2 regions of the Neobacillus solisequens genome follow, and region 1 is predicted to be linked to the other one. Evidence: predicted binding sites of a transcription regulator. Region 1 holds the regulator's gene; the other holds the start of a gene.
What was found. Region 1 encodes LexA, which represses DNA repair genes until DNA is damaged. Its sites were predicted from a motif close to CGAACATATGTTCG; they were not measured.
Positions count from the first base shown of each region.

Region 2: the regulator LexA is predicted to act here: its motif matches at 3,664-3,677, upstream of ACI3K6_RS13690 (Y-family DNA polymerase).

Region 1 is NZ_JBKFGJ010000018.1:16,873-24,823, reverse strand. It holds gene ACI3K6_RS16775 (hypothetical protein) at 1-127, opposite strand, end outside; gene ACI3K6_RS16770 (YneF family protein) at 341-553, opposite strand; gene sirA (sporulation inhibitor of replication protein SirA) at 632-1,072, opposite strand; gene tkt (transketolase) at 1,275-3,281, opposite strand; gene ACI3K6_RS16755 (DUF896 domain-containing protein) at 3,520-3,750, opposite strand; gene ACI3K6_RS16750 (YneB family resolvase-like protein) at 3,823-4,476, opposite strand; gene yneA (cell division suppressor protein YneA) at 4,488-4,808, opposite strand; gene lexA (transcriptional repressor LexA) at 4,965-5,588, shown strand; gene ACI3K6_RS16735 (hypothetical protein) at 5,705-5,863, opposite strand; gene ACI3K6_RS16730 (hypothetical protein) at 6,077-6,541, opposite strand; gene glnA (type I glutamate--ammonia ligase) at 6,876-7,951, opposite strand, start outside.
Region 2 is NZ_JBKFGJ010000012.1:21,141-29,091, reverse strand. It holds gene ACI3K6_RS13710 (SDR family NAD(P)-dependent oxidoreductase) at 1-357, shown strand, start outside; gene ACI3K6_RS13705 (YqzH family protein) at 386-580, opposite strand; gene ACI3K6_RS13700 (aminotransferase) at 684-1,802, opposite strand; gene arcD (arginine-ornithine antiporter) at 1,920-3,395, opposite strand; gene ACI3K6_RS13690 (Y-family DNA polymerase) at 3,742-5,001, shown strand; gene ACI3K6_RS13685 (YolD-like family protein) at 5,035-5,370, shown strand; gene ACI3K6_RS13680 (ketoacyl-ACP synthase III) at 5,527-6,534, opposite strand; gene fabZ (3-hydroxyacyl-ACP dehydratase FabZ) at 6,657-7,082, opposite strand; gene ACI3K6_RS13670 (CDGSH iron-sulfur domain-containing protein) at 7,402-7,608, opposite strand; gene ACI3K6_RS13665 (iron-sulfur cluster biosynthesis family protein) at 7,763-7,951, shown strand, end outside.

The sequences.
Region 1 (7,951 bases):
TCAGTAATTCTATTTTCATAAATAGGACAGCTTTTCTTTGATTTAATATTGCTTTATTCTGACTAAGCTCTTTCTCTTGTTTCAAGATCTCATTAAGCCAAATTTTTGCTGATTCCTGACTATTCATTTTTATCACCTCCTATCCATTCTACCTATTTCTACATAATGGTAAATCTTTCCTACAATCTAAGAAAGATGTAACAATTTAGACAAAATTTATAAAATGAAAAAACCACTTTATCTGAAAAATACAGATAAAGTGGTTCTGTTTGGAAAATGATTAATTTGCAATTCACTAAAGAATCAATTGAATAAGAGCTCTCCATTGCAATTAAATCATTTATTTTGATTGCTTGTTCATAGCATTCATCATTTGTCTGATCTTCTTCTCAGAAGGCTTCATGCCCATTTGCATCATCATGGTTTTAAGCATTTGCTCATTAATTGGCGGATTTTTCTTTAAATAGCTCATCATATATTTGCGAGCAATGAAAAATCCTAGTGCTACACCAGCTGCTAATGCTAGTATACCAACTAGAATGTACATACCCATTAAAAATTTCCTCCTTCATGTTGTCTACCATAGAACAGTTTACTAAATAAAACAGATTTAGACAATATTTCGTTGCAATTAGACAAATTTTCTTTCTTTTATTGGCTTTAACCAGCCAAATCGTTCATGTTCCAAATCGATTGCCAAAAAGGAAGACTCACATTTACGGAGCACTTCAAAAAACGCCGTCTCTGCCTCATAGCTTCCATGTGCCTCCATTAGAATGTAATCCTGATATACTTGAACTCTTGCCATACTTATTTTTCCACTTAATTCAAGTGTATATGCACCATGATCTGCTTTATATCCCTTTAATCTTCCAAGCTGTTTTTGAATAAGCTGGTGGATTTTTAGGACCTCAATTCTTTTCGTAATATAGGCAATTTGTTTTTTTATAATAAATTGGAGGTCACCGCTTGCTAGCTGACTTTCCTGGAATAGCTGAAAAAATATTCGCTCTCTTCCGAAGTAATGGGTGGCAAATTCATCTTCTATTAAGTAAAGCTGATATTTTCTCACACAGACCTCTCCTTCGCTAGATTCCCTTTTATCTATTATAAAAAAACAGAATAGAAACATTTGTCTTACCGTGGCAAAAACTATTTCTTTTTTTGTCGATTACAAGGAATCCAATATCAATAAACACACTCTGGAGATTAGATGAGAATATTATTATACGCAAAAAGAGAGAGTGATGAGCCACTCTCTCTTTTGCTTTACATTATTGTTGTAAAAGGGCTTTTACTCTTGCAACTACGTTGGTAACTGTAAAGCCGTATTCTTCCATAATCTTTTCACCTGGTGCAGATGCTCCGAATGTATCGATTGCTAGAACATCTCCTTCATCACCAACATATTTATGCCAGCCGAAAGATGCCCCTACTTCGATACCTAAACGTTTCTTCACGTTTTTCGGTAAGATCTCGTTTTTGTATTCCTGTGATTGCTTTTCAAAGCGATCCCATGATGGCATGCTGACTACAGAAACTTGAACTCCCTCAGCAGCAAGAGCTTTTTGCGCTTCAACCGCTAGGCTTACTTCTGATCCCGTTGCTAGAAGCAGAGCATCAGGAGTTTCTTTTTCTGCTGCGGAGACGACATAAGCACCTTTTGAAACTCCTTCATAAGCATTTTGATCGGTACCTTTTAAGGTTGGTAAATCTTGACGAGTTAGTACAAGTGCAGTAGGTTGATTAGTTGACTCAACAGCTAATTTCCAAGCTGCAGCAGTTTCATTACCGTCAGCTGGACGAATAATGGAAAGATTCGGCATTGCTCTTAAAGCAGCAAGCTGTTCAATTGGTTCATGGGTAGGTCCATCTTCCCCGACGGCAATACTATCGTGTGTGAAGACATACGTTACCGGTAAGCCCATTAATGAAGCAAGACGAATAGCTGGGCGCAAGTAGTCAGAGAACACGAAGAACGTTCCACCAAACACTTTAACTCCACCATGTAGTGCTATACCGTTCATAGCAGCACCCATCGCGAATTCACGGACACCAAACCAAACGTTCCGGCCTTCATAGGAATCAGGCATGAAATCCTTTGAACCTTTAATCATCGTTTTGTTGGATCCTGCAAGGTCCGCTGACCCACCAATTAAGATTGGAAGATTTTTTGCAATTCCATTGATTACTTCACCAGAAGAAGCACGTGATGCTAACGCCGTTCCTTCAGAGTACACAGGTACATCCTTGTCCCAGCCTTCAGGAAGTTCATGATTTAAAACTTGCTCTAATTGTTTTGCTAATTCTGGATAGTCATTTTTATACTGAGCAAAAAGGTCATTCCACTCTTTTTCTTTCTTCTCGCCATTTTCAACGATAAGCTTTTGGAAGTTAGAGTAAACTTCTTCTGGTACATGGAAGTCCTTTTCAAAGGTCCATTTATAGGCTTCTTTCGTAAGCTTTAATTCATTGGCACCTAGAGGTGAACCGTGTACTCCAGAAGTGCCGGCACGATTTGGAGAACCATAACCGATTACTGTTCTAACCTCAATCATCGTTGGTCTATCTAAATCATTTCTAGCTTCTTCTAATGCTTTGGAGATTTCTTCTAGGTTGTTTCCATCCTCAACACGAAGATACTGCCAACCATAAGATTGGAAACGTTCTTTCACACTTTCAGAGAAAGATTTATTTAAATCCCCATCTAGTGAAATATCGTTAGAATCGTACAGAACGACTAAACGTCCTAATTTCAAGTGACCTGCTAAGGAAGCAGCTTCTGCAGATACACCTTCCATAAGATCTCCGTCACCACAGATACTATATGTAAAATGGTTCACGAGTTCATATTGATCTTTATTATACACAGATGCTACGTGGCGTTCAGCCATTGCCATACCTACAGCCATAGCAATACCTTGTCCAAGTGGACCGGTAGTTGCTTCAACTCCTTCAGTATGACCATACTCTGGATGCCCAGGAGTTTTGCTACCCCACTGACGGAATTGTTTTAAATCATCCATAGATAAGTTGTATCCAGATAAGTGTAGCATGCTATATAACAAGGCAGAGCCATGTCCGGCTGAAAGAACAAAGCGATCACGATTAAACCAATGAGGGTTTTTAGGATTATGGTTCATAAAACGTGTCCATAAAGCATATGTCATTGGAGCGGCACCCATTGGCATTCCTGGATGTCCGGAGTTTGCTTTCTCAATAGCATCAATCGAAAGCGTGCGAATCGTAGTAACGGATAAATCGTCAATAGTATTAAACATAATTACATCCTTTCTTCATCTAATAGGATTTATAAGCACACATCATTAATATTATAGTGCATCTACATATTATTCAACACATTACAACAAATTAAGCTAGGAAAGTCATTTTGTTCTTTATTTTGACACAGAAGTGACTAATCTATGTAAAAAAGCCGCCCAAGAACAAATTGTTTTTCATCTAAAACATAATCCATTGTGATGAAAAATTAATCTGTTCAAGACAGCATTTTGTGTATTAATGTAATTTATTCTTTTTTATACGCTTTATTTTTTCTGGAGTAACATCGTTTCCTAATGGGTCGATAATAGTAGTATTGGTCAAAGTATCAATCATATTGGAACGAAATGCAGCAAGATACTCACTTCTTAGTTTTGATTGCTCTTTTGCCTCGATTTCGGTTAAGCCTGTCGCTTTTGCTTTTCTGGCTAATACATTAATTCTGGCAATTTTCTCTTTGGATAGCATAAAGCCCATTCCTTTCAAAAAATCTGTTTAGATAACAACAGATTTTACTAGAAAAAAGAGGCAATGACAAGATTATTGATTTTCTTCTTGTTCTTCCATATATTCTTGGTATCTACGATGAACAGTTGCTTTTGAAACAGGATACCCGAAACCTCTTAAGGTAGCTGCTATTTCAGCAAAGGTGAGCTTATTTTTTCTAAGCCTAACTACTTCATCGATAGGCATCTCCAATTTTTCTCGTCCAGAATTCATCCCTTGGTTTGATAAGTTTTTCTGTGGTTTGTAACCCTGCTCAACAGCTCGTTTCATGCCACGTTTAATTTTCACATTATGTAATTTTCTTTGGTATTCCTCAACCATACCGACTATTTTCAGGACCATAGAATCTGATTCCGACAGTTGTAATTCTCCATTATGTGAAATACTAAAAAGCTTAATTCCTTCTTTTAAAATACAGTGTAAGATGGCAATTTTGGCATTACCTCTTCCAATTCTTGTTTCATCCTGAATTAATACCGCATTAATGTTTTGATCCTTTATATGTTCTAAAAGTTGAAGAATTCCATCTCTCTCCAAATCATAACCACTTGCCTTTTCTTTAATAATGTTGACGATCTCAAATTGATGGAAATTAGCGAGCTGTATTAATTCTTCCTCTTGTCGTTCTAATGAAGTCTCCTGGGTTTCTTTATTGGTGCTTACACGACAATAAATAATAGCTTTCATTCTATTACCCTCTATTCATTTGCTACACTTGCAAATTGATTGGTCGTTTCGTCTTTACTTACTGGGATCATTATCTTCTCTCCAGGGTATATTTCCTCACCGATGTTTTCATTATGTTTTTTTACCCAATTAACAAATTCCTCGTTAGAAAGCGAATGAAGTCCTGAATATTGTTTGGAAATCTTCCATAAGGAGTCCCCTTCAGAAACTGTTACTTTTACATATTTATCTTGATCGATCGTTTGGTTTTTCACAGAAAGTATGAATGCAAGAGAACAACTTAAAATAACAAGAATAATAGTAAATGAATATTTACTCCATAATTTTTTCATCATTATCACCTCTTACGGAATGTATGTTCGTTTATTTGCCTTGATTATATTACGAACATTTGTTTGTTGTCAAGTTATTTTCGAACTTATGTTTGTATAACGATAGCGAACATGTTATAATTAAGGTAAGAAAAACCAGGCGAGGTGCAATTTATCATGGTAAAAATATCAAAGCGGCAGCAGGATATCCTGGAATTTATTAAAGAAGAAGTCAAAAGCAAAGGATATCCCCCATCTGTACGGGAAATAGGGGAAGCTGTTGGACTTGCCTCCAGCTCCACTGTCCATGGACATTTAGCTAGATTAGAAAGTAAAGGGTTTATTAGAAGGGACCCTACAAAGCCTAGGGCGATCGAAATTTTAGAAGTGGATGAGGCGGCACATATTCCTAAAAATAGGGTAGTAAATGTTCCTGTTGTTGGTAAGGTAACTGCCGGTCTACCTATTACAGCTATCGAGAATGTTGAAGAGTATTTTCCTTTACCAGAAAGACTTGCTCCAGCAGATGAACATATTTTCATGCTTGAGATTATGGGTGAAAGTATGATTGAAGCTGGCATACTTGATGGGGATTATGTCATTGTAAAACAACAGCAAACAGCCAATAACGGGGATATTGTTGTAGCCATGACAGAGGAAGATGAAGCTACTTGTAAGAGATTTTTCAAGGAAAAGGATTATATTCGTTTGCAGCCTGAAAACTCTACAATGGAACCAATAATTTTGAAAAACGTTTCGATATTAGGTAAAGTAATCGGCGTTTATCGGCAGATTCATTAAAGTGTATTAAACCGGCAGGTGCCGGTTTTTTGTTTTCATAGGTTCATAATCACTTACATATTATACAAAACATACACCTCCAAATTTTGGACTTTAACCTAAATTCGGGGGCTATTCTAAAAAACTCTATTTTTTTCACCGTAGGTCCGATCATATCCGCGATTTTGCAATTCAATGACTAATTGTTTTGCTTGTTCGTAAGTCGTTTCAATAACAAATTGATATGGATCTATTTCAGCAGGTTGTTCACCAGGTCCATATATATTTCTTGGCAACTCCCTCACTTTTTATAGCCACGCTTTTCGAACTCTAATACCAAATCTCTTGCCTGCCAATACGCTGCATTTGGAATAATTATTTTAGGGAGACTCTTTCGCACCCCTTCCTGTTTTTTGGTAAATCCGGTATTTTCATAATTACTATACTGTAAGCTAGTTTCATTTAAATATACATCGATAAAAACAGATTGTAAAAATGATTTGTAGTGTCTATTTTTCTATTGATTCGACATAATAATATATACCATTATTGGAGTCAATTTTAGGATTTACCATTCCTTTTTTGGTTTCGATTGCTATATTTTTATCTTTAGTTACACCGGTAAAAATGACAAACTTCTTATTTGAAAGTGTTTTTGTTTCCCAACTTATTTTAGACACATTTACTAGGACGTCTGGATTGGCTCTATACCAAGTATATTTCCCGTTCCTTTTACTAATGTTCGAAACTCCTAATCCTATTCCATTCTTTAATTGTTTTTTGTAAAAAATAAATAATTCACCGTTGTCCTTTACTTTACCTATAACATCTTTTTTATGAACGTTTTCTTCTTTTAATCCATAATTAATAGCTTTATCCACATCTTTAAACCACTTTACATTTTCATTTTCATTTACCAAAACAGAACAACCAGTTGTAATTAAAACAATTAATAAAATACAAAACTTTTTCAAAACGAAATCAGCTCCTTCATTTTGGTACTTTTTTTATTCTATGTATCGGAAATAAAATCCTTTAGAGGTATATATTACTAACTTCTTGATATTAAAAGCCATTAATCGAAGGACGAATATCGAAAGAAAAGTGGTATTCAGAGGTGTTTAGGAATAGAGCTCCAGAAATGGTCAATGTGAAATGAATGGAAATTGAATTGATTGATATGCACGAAGAATATTCAAAAGATTTTAGGGATGAATTGTAAAAAACAATATTTACCTATGCCTCCTAGGCAAACTTCTACTCAAATAAAAAAGCCCTGACGCATAGAGCGCCAAGGCTTCCCCTATATTAGTACATGCTCATGTACTGATCTCTTTCCCATTGATGAACGACGGTGCGGAACATATCCCACTCAATCTCTTTTGCTTCCAAAAAGTGTTCAAGAATGTGTTCGCCAAGACCTGCTACGATTACTTCATCTGATTGAAGTAATTCAAGAGCTTGAGCTAGTGTCGCAGGAAGATCTACGATACCTTCTTCAATTCTCTCGTCTTTGCTCATCACGTAGATGTTACGATCTACTGGAGCTGGAGGAGTTAATTGATTCTTGATTCCATCAAGACCTGATTTTAATAATACTGCCATTGCTAGATAAGGGTTTGCTGCCGGGTCAACACTACGAACTTCGATACGAGTGCTTAGACCGCGAGATGCAGGGATACGAATTAATGGTGAACGGTTTTGTGCAGACCATGCAACATAACAAGGTGCTTCGTAGCCTGGTACCAAACGCTTATAAGAGTTTACTGTAGGGTTTGTTACTGCTGTAAAACCAGAAGCATGTTTGATAACTCCTGCGATAAATTGACGAGCCGTATCACTCAATTGTAAATCGCCTGTTGGTTCAAAAAATGCATTTTGGCCATTTTTGAATAAGGAAAGGTTGCAGTGCATTCCAGAACCGTTTACTCCGAATAATGGTTTTGGCATGAAAGTTGCGTGCAAGCCATGCTTACGAGCGATTGTTTTTACAACAAGCTTAAAGGTTTGAATTTGGTCACAAGCTGTTAAGGCATTAGCATATTTGAAATCAATTTCGTGCTGACCTGGTGCTACTTCGTGGTGAGAAGCTTCAATTTCAAAGCCCATTTCTTCAAGTTCAAGGACGATATCACGACGGCAGTTTTCACCAAGATCTGTTGGGGCAAGGTCGAAATAACCACCCTTATCGTTTAATTCTAATGTTGGTTCGCCTTTTTCATCTAATTTAAATAAGAAGAATTCTGGCTCAGGTCCTAAGTTGAAATCAGTAAAGCCAAGATTTTCCATTTCTTTTAATACGCGTTTTAAGTTATTGCGCGGGTCACCAGCAAACGGTGTGCCATCTGGATTGTAAATATCACAGATTAGACGTGCCACTTTAC
Region 2 (7,951 bases), on a different contig from region 1:
GGAAAAATTGCTACCCCGAAATCCAGCGTCTATTCAGCAACAAAGCATGCTGTTCTTGGCTACACCAATGCACTAAGAATGGAGCTGGATGATTATAATGTTCAGGTGACATCCGTTAATCCGGGACCGATTGCGACCAATTTTTTCAATATCGCAGACGAAGGGGGCACTTATGTAAAAAATGTTCAAAAATTCATGCTTCAGCCCGAATTCGTTGCCGGAAAAGTCGTTGACAGCATGCTGACCAAAACCCGTGAAATTAATCTGCCTCGCTGGATGAATATGGGGAGCGCTATCTACGTGCTTTTTCCACGATTGTTCGAGCGAATTGGCAAAAAAATGCTTAGTCAAAAATAATCCAATGCCTCTGTGATCAGGGGCTTTTTTATGATCCTGTTAGATACTCATAGACCACATCGTTGATAACCCCGAATAAATCTGTTGCAGGCTCTTCTTGTATTGTTTGGAGAATTTGGTCAGTTAATTTTTCCAAATCCTTAGCACCAAGCGGCATTGATTCCATTTCATAATATTGTTTCAAGCAATTTTTAATCATTTTTTCGACCAGTTTTTTCTCCATCTTCAGGATCACCTCAAGACCATTATACGTTTTTTTTCATAAACTTAATAAATAGTTAAAAAGGAGTACTGGAATGGTTCCAATACTCCTTTTGATGAATAGCTTAATCAAATTTTCGCAAATAAGACGATAACTCAGCCAGCCCTTTTTTTAACGTTTCAGTTTTTGTACAATACCCTAATCGGGCATGTTCCGGAACATCAAACCGATTGCCCGGCACTAATAAAACCCCTTTTGTTTTTAATAAATCTATGCAAAAATCCTCTACATCTATGGGGATATCCAAATGAATAAAGGATGTTGAAACAGCCTTTGGAAATACTAAAGAGACCCTTGGTTCATGTTTGGCCCATTCCTTTAAAATTTCCAGGTTGGTGAATACAATTTCTCTGTTTCGGTTTAATACTGCTTCTTTGTTTTTCAGTGTATGTACTGCAATGACATCATCAAGCACACCAGAACAAATCATGGTATAATCCCGATATTTTCTAAAAATATCAGCCACCTCTTGGTTACTTGCAGTCCAGCCAACCCTTACACCAGGTACAGAGTAGGTTTTGGATAAACTATTAGTGGCAATCCCTTTATCGTATAAATCTACAATGGAGGAAACCTGCTGATTCGGATCTAGTGGTTTATAGACTTCATCTACTAAAATATAGGCACCGACTTCTGACGCAATCGCTACAATTTCTTTTAAGAGTTGATCATCCAAGACGGTTCCCGTTGGATTGTTAGCATTGTTCAAACAAATCATTTTCGTATTGGGACGAATCATTGATTTTAATTCTTCTAAATCCGGCATCCAATCATTTTCTTCGTATATTTCCCATAAAGAAACTTCCGCTCCCAGGGAACGAGGGATATCGAATAATTGCTGATAACTCGGGTGCATCGCTATCACATGATCATTTGGCTCAATAAGGGAATAAAGAGCTAAAAGATTCGCTCCAGTTGCTCCATTCGTCTGCAAAATACATTCGGGAGGGACATTTTTGTATAGCTTGCTTACCTGTTGTTTGAATTCAGGAGATCCTTCAATCCAGCCATAATTCATTTTTACATCAAAAATTTTATCAAAGAATTCTTTGGGGTTTGTCCCATCAATGCTAATTAATTCTTCTAGTGTAAAAGAGGCAATGGAGCTTCCGGCTATATCATAAACAGCATCATTTTCCCAAACATTTAACCATTCTTCGACTCCAAAATTAGCAATTTCCATCTGTCAGTCTCTCCTTATTTTTTAGGCTCTATTAAACTGGTCTGTTGATTTCCGCTTCAATCAACAGGGTATAAAATCAACAGTGTCCTTTAACACAGCCATTTTTTTAAGAATGCATTAAAATTGAACTTTTCCCGTTAAGATTAAATAAATGGCAATCATCGCTCCGATTACTATTACAGTCGCTGCCATCCATTCTTTTTTTGATAAAAGCTCTTTAGCTCCTTGTTCTTTCCGGGCTTTCATAAAGAAGAAAATTCCAGGGATATAAGCTGTAAAACATAACAATGTATAAGAGAGACCGGCAGCCCATATTCCCCAAATCTGGAAGGCGAGCGCACAAATACCGATTATTAATTGCAAAACTTCACCTTTTTGCTGGCGGTTTTGATAGGATAATTTCACTTGGTATAAAGCGACAAATACATAGCAAATTAAAATTGCGGCAGTACATAATGAATAAGCAAAATTATAGGCTTTATCTGTAAATAAAAATGTAAAGACAAACAATTGAATAAGTGCGGCAGTGACAATTAATGAAAATGTTGGAGCATTGGCTGTATTAGTTCGGCCAAAAGCTTTAGGCAATAAGCCTTTCCTGGACATCAATAAGGTGGTTTCTCCTGGAAGCATGGTCCAGGATAACCAGCATCCAATCAACGAAATGATTAAACCGATATTAATAAAGGCAGCTCCCCATGGTCCGACAACATCTTTAAAAATATAAGCAATGGAAGGCTGTTTCACTGAAGCTATTTCTTGTTGACTCATGATTCCGTAGGGAATGATGGAAGCTAGGACATAGATAAGTAATAGTCCTAATAAACCTAAGATTGTTGCCTTGCCTGCATCTGATTTTTTTTCTGCCCTTGATGAAAGCATGGAAGCTCCTTCAATCCCAACGAATACCCACATCATCACCATCATGCAGCTTTTTACCTGATTAAAGACAGAACCTGAATCAATATTTGTGGAAAGTTTCCCCCAGAAATTAGCCGTGAAAATATCCAATTTAAAGGCAAAGATTCCGATAACGATAAAAACAAAAAGTGGAATGAGTTTACATATAGTAATAATCGTATTAAGCAGGGTAGCGCTTTCAACTCCTCTGTTAACAATGAATGTTAACCCCCACATTAAAATGCTCGCGAAAATAATCGATGGTATATTCTGTCCATCTTTAAAGACTGGAAAGAAGTAAGCAAATGCACTCATGATCATAGTGGCAAATGCTACGTTTCCAAGCCATGCTGAGAGCCAGTATCCCCAGCCGCTAATAAAGCCGCTGAATTTGCCAAACCCTTCCTCGGCATAACTAAAAATGCCGTCCAAGTCAGGTCGTTTTTTTATTAAATTATTAAAACTAAGAGAGAGCATCAGGATCCCAAAGCCAACAATTGTCCATGCAATTAAAGCTGGACCCGGTGCTGCTCCGGCTGCTAAATCTGTTGGCATCCCAAAAATTCCGCCTCCGATGGACGAACTAATTACCAGGGCAACTAAAGGAAGCAGCCCAATTTTTTTTACCTTTCCTGTCGTATTCTCTGATGCATGAACTTCACTTGCGGGAACCTTTTCTGCATTACTACTCATCTAATTTCCTCCTCATGTGAAATATGGCTTGCCATACTTTTATTGTAAGGAAAGAAGCTCACTTATTTTGTTAAGGTTATTACATATCAAATGTAAAAATCATTATGTTTTTTTGTTGTTTTTATAAGCTTTTGTTGTATATTCATGCATCAAAGTGATTAAATACATGAGTTTTTACCGGTATATTCCTTGGATGTCATATTTTGTTCAAATAAAAAATTTCCAAGAAAAAGGATTACGGTAAGCGACAAAAAATTTCCATTGAATAGGAACGTATATTCGCTTAAGATAATAAATATAATATAAAGAACTAATGTTCGTATTTTTGGGGTTGTGGGGGAATTTCATGGTTGATTACAGCACCTTACCGCAAAATAAAATTTTATGTGTAGACATGAAGAGCTTTTACGCCAGCTGTTCGGCAGTTATGGAGGGACTTGATCCGTTGAATTGCTATTTGGCGGTAGTCGGGGATAAAGACAGGGAGGGGAGTATCGTACTTGCAGCTTCACCTAAGCTGAAAAAGGAATTCGGCATCAAAACAGGATCACGGCTGTTTGAGATTCCCAAAGACCCGCGAATTATCTTGGCCGAACCGAAAATGCGAACGTATTTGCGTATCTCCACCGAGATCTCTCGTGTGTTCAACCGTTATGTGCCAAAAGAAGCCATACACACGTACAGTGTTGATGAAAGCTTTATTAAGGTGGATGGGGCCCTGCATTTGTGGGGAGACGCCGAGACAATTGCTGAAAAAATCAAAAAGGATATTGAACGGGAATTTCAGTTGCCTTGTGCGGTTGGCATTGGGCCCAATATGTTGCTAGCAAAGCTTTGCCTCGATCTTGAGGCAAAACGTCATGGAGTAGCGGAGTGGACCTATGAAGATGTCCAGACCAAGCTGTGGAAGGTATCTCCGCTTAGAGAAATGTGGGGAATCGGCCGTCGTGTTGAAAAAACGTTAAACGGTATGGGCATTTTCACGGTTGGCCAACTGGCCCGCTATGATTTAGAACAGCTGGAAAAAAAGTTCGGTGTTATGGGCAATCAGCTTTATTATCATGCCTGGGGAGTGGACCTTTCTGATTTGGGGGCACCAATCATTGAAGGGCAGATCAGCTTTGGAAAAAGTCAAATTCTCCTAAGGGATTATAAGGATGAAGAGGAGATCAGGCATGTCATTTTAGAAATGTGTGAAGAGGTTGCCCGGAGAGCGAGGACAAGGCGAAAAGCAGGAAGAACCATCAGTCTGGGAGTCGGCTACAGTCAGGATGAATTCGGAGGCGGTTTTCACCGTTCAAGAACCATTCTGCAGCCGACCAATGTAACGATGGATCTCTATCGTGTATGCCTTGAATTATTTTACGAGCACTATAATGGCAAGACGGTCAGGCAAATTTCCATTTCTCTTGCCAATATTGTGGATGATTGCGAGCTTCAGCTTAATCTTTTTGATAGGGGAGCCCATAAACGGCGCGAGTTGGGCTATGTCGTTGATTCTGTCCGCAGACGCTTTGGCTCGGGATCCCTGCTGCGGGCAGTTTCTTACACCTCCGGAGGAACCGCCAAACACCGGGCTACTTTGGTTGGAGGGCATAAAATGTAAAAAGAAAGACAATACGGAAAGAAGGAAAAAACGATGATTCGCGACCGCGGAAGAATCAAATGGACATCAATGATGCTTCCTGAGCATGTGAAATTACTCAGAGATTGGGTGAAAGAGGATCAGTACGAGGAAAAGATTGAAATGGATGAACAGCAGTTTGAGCTGATGAATGAAATACTCGCAGAGGCCATCGAATTTGATCAGTACGTGACCATTACCCATTACAGACAGCGAAACTATGAAATCGTCATTGGCAAAATTCATTACTGGGATGAAATCTCCCATAAGCTGCATGTAGTGGACCGGTTTCAAGAAACCCATCGAATTCCCATTGACACCATTGCTGACATACGGCTCACTGATGAATAAAGAGAGGATAGATGAACAGGACTAAAATACCTTTATTCATCTATCCTTTTTTGTACAATAAATGCCTCCATTACCACCACAACAGCCTATGATATTACAAGGAGCTTGAGGAGATCCCGAGTTTATTTTAAGTGGAATATTTCACAATGTTTTACTCTACAATGGTTTTGGTGCATTAATTTGTTCATCTAAATTTAGATGTAGCAATTGTCCAGCATGAACTAAACCTGAACCAAAACCATACAAAAGAACATGGTCTCCGTTTTTAACTTTTCCCTCACGGATTCCAAGGTCAAGTGCTAAAGGAATTGTTGCAGCAGAAGTATTGCCAAAGTTCACCAAGCTATAAAGAGTTTTTTTCATTGGAAATCCTACTTTTTCACTAATCGGTTCGATTAGCCGTAAGTTAGCACTGTGAGGGATAAACCAATCAATTTGCTCTAAATTCGTTTGAGTTTTTTCTAGAATTTGTTTTACGCTATCAGGAACATTTCTTACAACCCAACGAAACACTTCCCTGCCGTTTTGAACAAGATATTGAGTATCAACCAACTCAATTCCATTAACCTTCTTGGATAGTCCAGGACGATACACATGTTGTGCGCCACTTCCGTCACTTCCCAAATGGAATCCGATAAAACTGTTGGATTGTTCGTCGCTTTCAATCAATACTGCGCCAGCCCCATCACCAAATAAAATACATGTACTTCTATCAGTATAATCCGTAATTTTGGAGATGGTATCTGCGCCAATAACAAGTACCTTTTTGTGGAGTCCAGAAGCAATAAAGCTATGAGCTGTATGCATTGCATAAACAAATCCTGCACAAGCCGCACTTAAATCGATGGCACCCGTTTGAGCAATATTTAAACGATTTTGTATGATACTTGAAACAGATGGAAATGGAAAGTCTGGAGTGCTTGTTGCTACGATGATCATATCTACATCTTCGACTTTTTTATTATATCTTTTCATTAAATCCTTTACGGCAGCTACGCATAAATCACTAGTAAATTCATCAGGACGACTAATTCTACGTTCATGTATACCTGTTCTTTGAAGAATCCATTCATTATTTGTTTCAACCATTCGTTCAAGTTCAAAATTTGTTAATTTTGTTTCTGGTACATATGTCCCGATAGCCGTTATTCTTGTTCCTAACATACGTTTCACCCCATGTTCAATTATAAGTTAGTGTTAGTAACTGGTACTAATTTTAATATAAAAATATGCTTTACTCTTTATGAAGTAAAGTAACGATTATTAGATCGTAATGATTAAAAAAGTTAATCACCAAATGCAAATATCAATTCTGTCTCGCAAACTAATTCTCCATCAACGGAAGCAATCCCTTTCCCTTTCCCAATATGTCCTTTTAATCGAGTAATTTCAACTTCGAGTTGTAGTTGATCACCTGGTCTTACTTGTTTTTTAAAACGGCATTTATCTATTCCTGCTAAAAGACCTAACCGTCCTTGGTTTCCTTCCTTCGTTAACATTACGACTGCACTTACTTGAGCTAATGCCTCCACAATTAAAACACCTGGCATAACAGGGTAATTAGGGAAATGTCCGTTAAAAAAATCCTCATTTGCTGTTACATTTTTTATACCTACTGCTCTTTTTCCTTCCTCTAATTCCACAATTCTGTCCACTAATAGAAATGGATAGCGATGCCTAATAATTTCCTTGATTTTTTGAGTTTCCAACAACATTACATCCTCCCTGCACTAATTTTTATAAGAATCAATTATTATTTTATCACTAAGTACTAATAGTTGGTAATAAATTTCAGGGTTTATTCACCTAATCTTCCACAATAATGTTATCTACTAATTTCTATACAGCTAGGTAAACGTACCTAAAAGTATCCATCGGTGAATGGTTTCGTCGTGTTTGCGTAACTGCAAAAAAAATAAAAGTACACCACTTATATCAGTGATGTACTAATTTCTAAACAATGTCCGACATTAAAGACTAGCCACTATTTTCATAATAAAAACATGCCACTATCTTTAATTTTCCTTTTACTTAATCTTCTTTTGGAACACGGACCTGTGACTCAAATTTCCCCTTATGTGAGCCGTCACAAAATGGCTTATTGTTGCTCAAACCACAGCGGCACAATGAGAAGGATGGCTTTGTAGTATACACATTACCCTCGCCATCTAACAATTCTACCTCGCCTGTAATGCGCAGTGATCCATTATCATTTACTTTAATCTGAACTTTTGACATCCTCGACACCCCTTTTAAATAAATTGTTCGTAATAACTTGAGATTAACTTCAAATGGAAGAAAATGCAAATATTAATGATGAGAGCAAAATCGAAATCGTCACAAAAATCTTGTGATACAATCATCATATGCAAACTGAAAGGGGCTTTAAACATTGGAAATCATCATAACAGAGGCAGCAACAGCAAAAATCAAGGAGAAAACAGTTGGCCGTGATGGATATTTGAAGTTAAAATATGATATCGAAGGCTGCGGATGCGCGGTAGATGGTGTTTTCGCTTTATGGTTTATTTCCGAATTAGATGAAGACGACACGGCTATTGAAACAAATAATGGCCCTATC